Linked DNA regions of Prochlorococcus marinus XMU1406. The protein of the gene in region 2 interacts with the protein of the main gene of each other region in a pairwise test. Links are inferred from orthologs where the notes say so. Each region holds a gene or a part of one and is shown on either strand. Other genes may lie near its edges.

Region 1 (5,137 bases), 140 kb from region 2 along the record:
TTCATCCTTGACTAATAAGGAGTTTGTCTATAAAGAACTTGATGAGAAAATAATGTTGGGATTAAGACTCAAAGAGGGTGTAGATATCAAAGAAGTTTTTAAAGAACAAAACTGGGAAAACAAAAAATTTGAAAGCAACTTTAGTAAATTGCTTGAAGAATGGCAAAGATTTCTTGAAAGTGGACTATTAGTAAGAAAGGGGAATAGATTCTTTTTAAGTGAGCCTAATGGAATGGAACTAAGCAATCAAGTTCTTGTTGCATTGTTTAAGTGGTGGGATGACATTAATTTAGATTAACAATGCCCATTTTGTCATGGCTAAAACTATTGCCATCACTTGTTTTATGGGAATTACAGATAATAAAATAAATTCCCTCAAAAACTTCTTTAACAAAAGGTGAAGCAAATTTCGGCAAAAAATTAATTCTAAGTTGATAAAAATTGGAGAGATTAAGCACTCGTTTTAATGGTTATGTTTTTGCATACTACATGGCATCCATTTATTTCCCATTTGATGAGCTCCTTCGCAACCAAATTTATAGGCTTCTTTTTCTGCCTGTTCTCTGGTATCAAATAACATTGGCATTTTCATTTCTTTTTCTGCTGGTTTATTTGAACATCCCAATGTAAGAATTATCATCGAAAGAAAAGGAATAAGAGAAATAGAGTTTTTCAAAATCAAATTATTAATCAAAGGAATATAGTCTTAAATATCTTTTGAAATTTGTAAAAAATAAATTTTGAAACAAAATCCATCGATTGACAGTAGATCTAAATTACAGGTTATAACGACTCTCTTTTTAAATGTCTATTAATACATTCCTTTTGCTTTTATTAGTTATTGCAAACTATACAAACTTATTTTTAAATATTAAAAATAGAAAAAAATGAAATGATTAAAAGATAATATATATCCTACTAAACCTATGGAAATACAATGTTCCTAAGGAATTAGACTTTATGACAAAATGGGGTTTATTAGTTAAGCCTTTCAGAGTCTACCCATTCTTTTAATTTATCCTTAAATAATTTCTTTCCTTGGATAATCGGTTGGCAAAATGGTGGTTGATCATCATTGAGGCCTAATAAATCTGCAGTAACTCTTACTTGGCCATCGCAATAATTACCTGCACCGATACCTATTATGGGAATTGTTAAAGAATTTTGTATTTCTTTAGCAAGCAAATCAGGAATATGTTCAAGAACTATTGAAAAACACCCTAATTCTTCAAGAATTGAAGCCTCTTTCTTAATTTTTTCTTGGCTTGCTAAGCTTTCTCCTTGTTTTTTTAATCCAATATTTAGATAGCTTTGTGGTGTAAGACCTATATGACCCATAACAGGGATTCCCATTCTTATTAATCTAGAAATAACTTTCTGTATTTCTGGTTCAGCTCCTTCTATTTTTACAGCTTTTGCATAAGTGCTTTGTATGATTTTCCCTGCATACTCAACAGCTTTATCCTCACCACATTGGTAAGTCAGAAAAGGCATATCTGAAACGACTAAAGGTTGTTCCTCAATTTTCTTCTTAAATCCTCTTGAAACAGCATTCGTGTGGTAAATTATGTTTTCTAAAGTTAATGGCAATGTCGATTTATATCCTAAGCAGACCATTGCTAATGAATCTCCTACTAGTACGAGATCAACATTTGCTTGTTCTGCGATAGATCCTGATATGGAGTCCCATGCAGTTAGTGCAATGATTTTGCGAGATTTTTTTTTATAATTAACTAGGTCTGAAGGTAACATAATAAATTTATGTATCTTTTTTAATCAAGAATTGCTAATATGTTTTTGACTCGGCCTTTCGCGGTTTTAACGCCTAAACCTGGTCAGGACCGGAAGGTAGCAGCCACAAGGGATGCTTGAGGCAGGCGAGATAACCGAGTCACTCTATTTTACCTTTTAACCTATATCTTTTTTATTCTGCCTTAATCTCAAGAACTCAGGAATACTGGCTCCCGATTCTTTATTGTCTGAAAAATTATATAAGGGTTGATTAGATAATCTATTTTTTATTCTTTGCTGATTTAATGGTTGGGATGTTTCAAATCCTGTAGCAATTACAGTAACTTGAATCTCCCCTTCCATTGCCTCATCAACCACTGCACCAACAATAATATTTGCTTCTTGATCAACAACATCATAAATAATTTCAGATGCGGAGGTCATATCTTCTAAAGTCATGTCTTTGCCACCGGTAATATTTATAACACAGCCTTTAGCTCCATCAATTCTAGCTGCTTCTAGTAAAGGACTATTCATTGCTGCCTGTGCTGCTTCTAAAGCTCTCGACCTTCCTGAACCAATGCCTATTCCGAGAAGAGCAGTGCCTGCTTCCGTCATGACTGATCTTACATCTGCGAAATCAACATTAACTAATCCTGGGCAAGTAATTATGTCACTGATACCTTTGACGCCCATTCTTAAAACATCATCAGCATTCCTAAATGCTTCTTGAAGGGGAGCGCCAGCAATAACGTCTTTTAATCGGTCATTTGGAATAACTATAAGAGTATCAACATTTTCCGCTAGTCTTGCAATTCCTTCTTCTGCTTGACGCATTCTTCTTTTCCCTTCAAAAGAAAAAGGTTTGGTTACTATCCCTACTGTTAAAGCACCACTTTGTTTAGCTACTTCTGCAACTACCGGAGCTGCTCCCGTACCGGTTCCTCCACCCATTCCAGCGGCTATAAAAACTAGATCGGATCCCTCTAAAGCTTGTTGAAGCTCTTCTTTAGATTCTTCTGCAGCTTTTTGCCCAATACTTGGATTCCCCCCTGCACCTAAACCTCTAGTAAGATTTTGTCCAAGTTGGACCCTACGCTCTGCAGAAGACTGTAATAGGGCTTGTGCGTCGGTATTGAGGACTCGAAATGAAACTCCTTCTAAGTCACTATTTATCATTCTATTGACTGCATTACTGCCACCACCACCTACACCAATAACTTCTATTTTGGCGTTTTGGCTTGGAAGGATTTCTTTCGATTGATCAAAGTTTGGATTGTTACCGAAGCTCATCTCTTAATAGGAATCTAATACTAGTATTGGCTGCATTATGAACTTACTGAGCTCATCTGTAGGAATTTGTTGACGAAAATCCTAAAAATATTTATTTATTAAATATTTTGTTTTGAATGCAAAACCCATATCAACACTACAATAATTAAAAAAAATTCTTCAAAATTCTTTTTCAAATATTAGGGTTTGAACACTTTTATTTTTGGTTTATTTGGATTAGTCAAGTCAATATTATCAATTTTATTTGAAAAGCTATTTTTCTTAAATTCATTTTTTAGGTTATTCATTATTTGCAATTGATAGTTAATTAAATTTGGTTTAGATCCTAAAAATATTGTTTTTAAATGTTTTTCCTCAACAGTTAGAAATCCATCGGCAGAAAAAGTTATTTTAACAATCTCAAATTCATAATCCTCAAGAGCAATGAAAATTTCAGATAATATTTTTTTAAATTCTTCTTTCCATCCAAAAACTTGTATGGTTAATTTTTTCAAATTGTTTTCTTCCACATTTTGTTTATTTATAAAAATTCCATCTTTATCAATGAAGCCTAATATTTTTTCATCGTTAAATATTCTTTCGCCGTAAGCTATTGGAGTTGTTGTATTGATAATAACTTTCAAACCAAAAGGAAATAATTCTCTGTTTAGCGAAACATTCTTGAGAGATAAATTTTGTTTTAATTCTTTTTCTAATAAATTAGTTTTAATAAAAATTAATCGGATGGGTAATTCTAAAGATGAATTATTTACTAAATCATTCTGCGAAAATAATTGACTGCCATAAATCCTAATATCTTGAATATCAACTTTTTTAAGAGTTTTTATGCTTAATAAGGTTGTTAAAAATAAAAATGAAATTAGAAAAAAAAAGCTTCTATTTTTGACTGGTTTTTTGTTTTTCACAAATCACATCGAGCTTTTTCCATCAATTGGTCCATCCATTTTCTCGCCTGCTCTGCATCTGAAAATGGTACATCCATCTCTTTCCCATCGCCTACTAATCTTAACCTGCACTTGCCTTGAGATTCAATTGTTAGAGGAGCTTCTCCTGAAGTTAGTGCCATTAATTCAACTAACTCTAGTTTCTTGATTGTAAAACTATCTTTTTCTTCAAATTTACCAGCTTCAAATGCGCTCCACTTTAATTCCCCATCTTTTAAAGACGCTGCGCCTGAACTATCTAACTTGCACAGTTCAGAATCACTCGCCCAGCTTCTGAAAAGATTTTGCCTTCTTCTTTCTAACCATCCAAGTGCAGTTAATAAAATGAAGATTAAAAGTAATGGTAACCAAAGAAGTCCATGCAACATTTGAGTTAAATTACAAATCTAAAGATATATCTACCAGTTTAGCCACAAGTTGTTCAATTTTTAAACCTGAAGCTTTCCAAAGCATTGGAAACATACTCTGTCTTGTAAATCCGGGAATTGTATTTATTTCATTTAAAAAAATTTTATTAGTAGATTTTTCTAAAAAGAAATCTACTCTTGCAAAACCGAAAATATTTAGTGCTCTACAACTTTTAATAGCAATTTCTTTAATTTCTTTTGTGATCTTAGAATCTATTTCGGCTGGGATAATTATTTTATTATTTGAGTAATATTTTGAATCGTAATCATACCATTCACTTTCGTAATTTACTTCGCCTATCTCAGAGCTTAAAAGTTTTGAATTTCCAATTATTCCGCATTCAATCTCCCTTACCTCTAAACCTTCCTCAATTAAGATTCTTGGATCTATTTCCCAAGCTTTTTCTAATGCTTGTAATATTTCTGATTCATCTTTGACTTTTGAGATGCCAAGAGATGATCCAGAGTTAGAAGGTTTAACAAAAACAGGAAAATTTAATTTTTTTAAAATTTCACTTATTAAATTATTTTTTACTTCTTTATCTTTGAAATCTTCATTTTGAAAAACTAGATAATTAACTTGTGGAAGTTTAAGATTTGAGAAAATTGTTTTCATCAATATTTTATCCATTCCAAGTGCAGATCCTATAATTCCACATCCGACTAAAGGTTTCTTTGTGAATCTCAGTAAGCCATGAATTGAACCGTCTTCGCCATTAAATCCATGTAAAAGAGGAAACCAAACATCAACATTTTGAAATT
Region 2 (5,099 bases):
TTGTTATTAAGAACTGTTGAAGAATTTACCATTCCTGACCAAGCGGAATTACCCCAACTATCACATGTTAAGCAGGAAAAAGGACCACATTTAGGCTTAAAAGCTATCCAAAGGCTTACCTATAAAGACGGTGAATTAATAAAATCAGTTGAAGGAGTTGAATTGCTTAGAACACATTTAAGCATTGAAAGCTATGATGCTACTCCTCAAATGACTATTGACGTTGAGTCGATTGAAGATAAAAATGATGCATCAATCAATAGACTAAACTTAGTAATATTGGAGTCTATTCTTGTAAGACGAGATACTATATCTGACTCCAGTCATGGCTCAACACATACAGAACTGCAAGTCAAGAATAACCAATTAGTAAAAGCAGGAGATGTAATAGCTACTACTCAAATTCTTTGTAAAGAAAAAGGATTGATTCAATTACCAAAAGTTGTTGACGATGAGCCTATAAGAAGGTTAATTGTTGAAAGAGAACAAGATAAAATTCAAATTAAAATTAGTGATAAAGCATTAGTAAAAGTTGGTGATCGTGTAGTGGATGGTAATCCTATTAGTAATTCTGTAAAATCAACTTCTTGTGGTGAAATAGAAGAAATTTCTAATAGTTCAGTAACTTTAAGACTTGGCAGACCTTATATGGTCTCTCCTGATTCAGTTTTACATGTTGAAGACGGAGATTTAGTTCTTAGGGGAGATGGTTTAGCTTTACTTGTTTTTGAGAGGCAGAAAACTGGAGATATCGTACAAGGATTGCCTCGTATTGAAGAGTTATTAGAAGCTAGGAGACCCAGAGACTCTGCAATTCTATGTAAAAAATCTGGAATTGTTCAGATTAAACAAGGTAATGATGAAGAATCAGTTTCTTTATCGGTCATTGAAAAAGATGATTTGATTAATGAATATCAACTATCAATTGGAAAAAATATAATGGTCAGTGATGGACAACAAGTATCAGGGGGAGAATCTTTGACTGATGGTCCAATTAATCCTCATGAACTATTAGATTGCTATTTTAATGATTTAAAAGATCAAAAACCTTTAATAGACGCAGCTCGAGAATCTATCTCAAAACTACAAAGAAGTATGGTCAGTGAGGTACAAAATGTTTATAAGTCTCAGGGTGTATCAATCGATGATAAGCATATTGAAGTTATTGTTAGACAGATGACAAGTAAAGTCCGTATAGAAGATGCCGGGGATACTACTCTTTTGCCTGGTGAACTCATAGAGATGAGGCAAGTGGAAGATACTAACCAAGCAATGGCAATCACAGGAGGAGCTCCAGCAGAATTTACTCCTGTTTTGTTGGGTATTACTAAAGCCTCTCTCAACACAGATAGCTTTATTTCAGCAGCATCTTTCCAAGAAACAACAAGGGTTCTTACGGAAGCTGCGATTGAAGGTAAATCTGATTGGTTAAGAGGTTTAAAAGAAAATGTTATTATCGGTAGATTAATTCCTGCAGGTACTGGTTTTAGCGGTTTTGTGGAGGAATTATCCTCAGAGGCTGGTCCTCACCCCGATATCCTTGCAGAAGAATCTGGTGGCTACAGAAGAGCACAGAATTTAAGGCCAGATTATACAGTTGATATGCCACAATCACCTGCCGTAAGCTCTACTGCAATACTTGATGATCCTAGTGATGAAGATTTGGAGACAACGAGAAACCGACATGGAATCGATCCTACTTCGAGTAATTTTGCTGCATTCGCAAGACCTAATGCTGAAAATCAATTTTCTGAAGATCAATTACCAGATCCTGCTGCACTGGAGGGATTACAAGAGGAGGGCCTTCTTTCTGATGAATAAAATCTATCTATTATCATTTTTAGCGACTAGAATATATATTTAAATTTGCAAGCAATGATTAAGCCAGAGATTGTACCTAAAAGAAAATTACCTCGTTATGGATTTCATTTTTATAATGAAAGACTTAATGGCAGGATGGCCATGATCGGATTTATTGCTCTTATTCTTACAGAATTTTTCTTAAAACATGGTTTGCTGTTATGGTGAAAATAGTTTTGCACTAAATACAAAATAATTTGAAAAATCTTCTTGGAAGTAGTGTGAAAGATTTAGAAAATGTGGCTATAGATTATGGTCAGGCTCCTTTTAGAGGTCGCCAAATCTATAATTGGATTTATAACTATAGAAACAAGAAGAAAAATATTGATCAAATAGAAGTCTTACCTTTAGATTTTAGAAAGAAGTTAAAAGACGATGGTTTTAAAGTAAGTGAGCTAAGTATTCAAGAAAGAAACTTAGCTGACGATGGTACTCTAAAGTTGTTACTGTCTACAGACGATAATGAAAGTATTGAGTGCGTTGGTATACCAACTGAAAAAAGACTAACTGCTTGTCTCTCTAGTCAAGTTGGTTGCCCAATGGATTGCAAATTTTGCGCAACTGGTAAGGAAGGTTTGAAGAGATCTTTAAAAACAAGTGAAATTTTAGATCAAATTTTATTTATCGAAAATGAAATGAATAGAAAAGTGACTAATATAGTTTTCATGGGTATGGGTGAGCCCTTATTGAATATTGATAACTTACTTTTATCAATTAAATCTATAAACGAAGATTTCCAGATCAGTCAGAGAAAGATAACTGTAAGTACAGTAGCTATTCCAAAAATGATAGGTAGATTATCAGTAAAGTCTTTTCAAGTTTTAGGTAATTGTCAATTTACATTAGCAATTAGCCTACATGCTTCAAACCAAAAAACAAGAGAAACGATAATTCCTAGTGCCAAAAACTATGAGATCAAAAATATTATCGAAGACTGTAAGAAATTTGTAAGAGATACTGGTCGCAGGGTAAGTTTTGAATATCTAATGCTAAGTGGGGTGAATGATAAATTAGAACATGCTTATGAATTAAGTAATTTGTTAAAAGGATTTCAATGTCACGTAAATTTAATTCAGTATAACCAAATTGACGAGGTTGATTTTCAACGAACCTCTCTAAAGAATCTCCAATTATTTAAATCTAGACTTATAAACAATGGTATAGCAGTTAGCTTGCGAACAAGCAGAGGTCTAGATAAAAATGCTGCTTGTGGTCAGCTAAGACAAAATGCAAAAAATAAATAATATTATCAAATAAAAATTTTTTAAAAGTCTCTTAAACAGGTTATTATTGTGATAATTAATTTAATAACTTTGGGTTTTATTAAGACAAAAATCTTACCTTTCGCTATTGTCTCACTTTTTGGGATCGCCTTTTTTGCAGTTAGTGCAAGAATTTGGTTGCCAGGAGATATGATGTCTCCTGCTCCCATAAATTAATATTTTTTTATTTTTAAAATGACAAAAAATAAGGACTCTAATAAAGAAAGCTTAGTTGATATAGCTGTTGATCCTGATGTTTTAGCGAGAGAATTAGCGTTAGAAATTGAAATAGATCCTTTAGAGCAAATTGATAAAGATTCTTTTCCAAAAGGTTTAAACATAACTCAAGAATGCAATGAAGCATTAAAAATGCTTAAAGGTAACAGAGAAGAGAGAATACAGGGCTTAAGAATATTTTGTGAATATAGAGATTCAAGATCTTTTCCACTTTTGTTACCATTACTTGATCAACCGTGTCCTGTTGAAAGAATGAGTGTGGTATATGCTTTAGGTCGTAATCCATGTCCCAGCGCGGTGGAGAAACTTGTCCGTCTTTTGGAGACTGACGATAATGCTTATGTCAGAAGAGCGACTGCATGGAGCTTAGCTAATTATGATAATCAAATTGTTTTGAATCCATTAATAAATGCTTTGAAGAACGATGTAGCTGCAGTTAGGTTGTGGTCATCTAGTTCTTTAGCTGAAATTGGAAATGTTTCTTTTGAGAACGCTCAATTAGCAGCAGAACAACTTTTGATAAGCTTAAAAATAGATAATGAATCTGGTGTGAGAAGTAATTGTATTTGGTCTTTGTGTAGATTGTACGAAAAATTAAATAATTCATTTCAGGAAATTTTCATTGATGAATGTACCAAGATAGCTCTTTTCGATAAAGAACCTTCCGTTATGGAAGAAGCAAAAACTGCCTTAGATTCAATGGGGATGCAAGGTTTTTATAACTAAATTTTTTTATTTTTTTTTATCATCAACCTACTGAAAAAATTTATTTATTAGATATTCAATATAAAAATTAAAATTAATTAACTTGTACCAACTGAAACAAAAAAATTTCGTTATTCTATATAAAGTAAAAGTACTTAGTACTGAATTTAATGCCTCAAAAAACATTGAGATTCAAAATTCATCAAGATGGAAGAGTTGAAGAGACAGTAGAAGGATTTACTGGTAGTTCATGCAACGAAGCTACAAGAAATCTTGAAAACGCTCTTGGTAAAGTAACAGTTAAGAATAAAACATCTGATGCTTTCATCTCTTATCAAAATGAAAAATTAAAACAATTCAACCAAGAATCTAATGTCACACTTTAGTACGATTAAAACACAGCTCAAAGATGCAGAGCCATTAATTAAAGCCTTAAATAATCTTGGTTACATTATCAACCAAGAAGAGAAATTTGTTAAGGGCTTTAGAGGCAAGTTTACAGCCGTTGATATAAGCATGAATCTGCCTGGCGATACTAAAGTTGGATTTAAATGGGACAATAATTCAAATTCATATGAATTAGTTACTGACCTAGATCTATGGAAATTTGAGCTTCCAGTAGAAAGATTTATCTCTAAAGTTACTCAAATGTATGCCTACGAAACAATTATTTCCAAAACAAAAGAGGATGGTTATCAAATCGTAGAACAAAAAAATCAAAATGATGGTTCTATTGAATTGGTTTTAACCAAGTGGGATAACTAATCTCATATTATGGATTTAACCGATCCATTTGATAATGCTTCACTAAATATAGAAATCACAGGCTTTGAACCAGTCTTAGGTGGTCAATTAGCAGAAAAAGCTGTTTGGGTTGATGAAGCTAAATGTATAGGATGTAAATACTGTGTACACGTTGCTTCAAACACCTTCTTAGTTGATGAATTTCATGGTAGAAGTCGAGCAATTAGACAAGATGGAGATAGTGTTGATGTTATACAAGAGGCAATGGATACATGCCCTGTTGATTGTATT

What was found. The genes of interacting proteins can lie anywhere in the genome.
Region 1: the proteins of rlmN (region 2) and ftsZ interact in binary tests that used the Escherichia coli proteins (3 or more experiments, as listed by UniProt). The link is inferred for Prochlorococcus marinus XMU1406 from one-to-one orthologs.

Annotation. Positions count from the first base shown.
Region 1 is NZ_JAAORG010000003.1:190,503-195,639, reverse strand. What follows is about bases 967-3,929. They hold ftsZ (cell division protein FtsZ), read right to left. Parts: upstream 3,025-3,929; coding sequence 1,909-3,024; downstream 967-1,908. Other genes in these bases: HA149_RS07330 (hypothetical protein), read right to left, coding at 3,926-3,929; HA149_RS07335 (cell division protein FtsQ/DivIB), read right to left, coding at 3,204-3,929; panB (3-methyl-2-oxobutanoate hydroxymethyltransferase), read right to left, coding at 979-1,752. In the rest of the region: radical SAM family heme chaperone HemW, read left to right, coding at 1-298; HA149_RS07355 (DUF3721 domain-containing protein), read right to left, coding at 464-676; more of HA149_RS07330, read right to left, coding at 3,930-4,336; HA149_RS07325 (D-alanine--D-alanine ligase family protein), read right to left, coding at 4,347-5,137. UniProt on the Escherichia coli protein: Essential cell division protein that forms a contractile ring structure (Z ring) at the future cell division site. The regulation of the ring assembly controls the timing and the location of cell division.
Region 2 is NZ_JAAORG010000003.1:327,576-332,674, reverse strand. The notes cover bases 1,156-4,080. They hold rlmN (23S rRNA (adenine(2503)-C(2))-methyltransferase RlmN), read left to right. Parts: upstream 1,156-2,057; coding sequence 2,058-3,104; downstream 3,105-4,080. Other genes in these bases: HA149_RS08245 (HEAT repeat domain-containing protein), read left to right, coding at 3,318-4,080; HA149_RS08250 (hypothetical protein), read right to left, coding at 3,125-3,292; HA149_RS08260 (high light inducible protein), read left to right, coding at 1,876-2,028; HA149_RS08265 (DNA-directed RNA polymerase subunit beta'), read left to right, coding at 1,156-1,821. Also shown: more of HA149_RS08265, read left to right, coding at 1-1,155; more of HA149_RS08245, read left to right, coding at 4,081-4,085; HA149_RS08240 (DUF2997 domain-containing protein), read left to right, coding at 4,235-4,450; HA149_RS08235 (DUF1257 domain-containing protein), read left to right, coding at 4,437-4,829; HA149_RS08230 (ferredoxin), read left to right, coding at 4,839-5,099.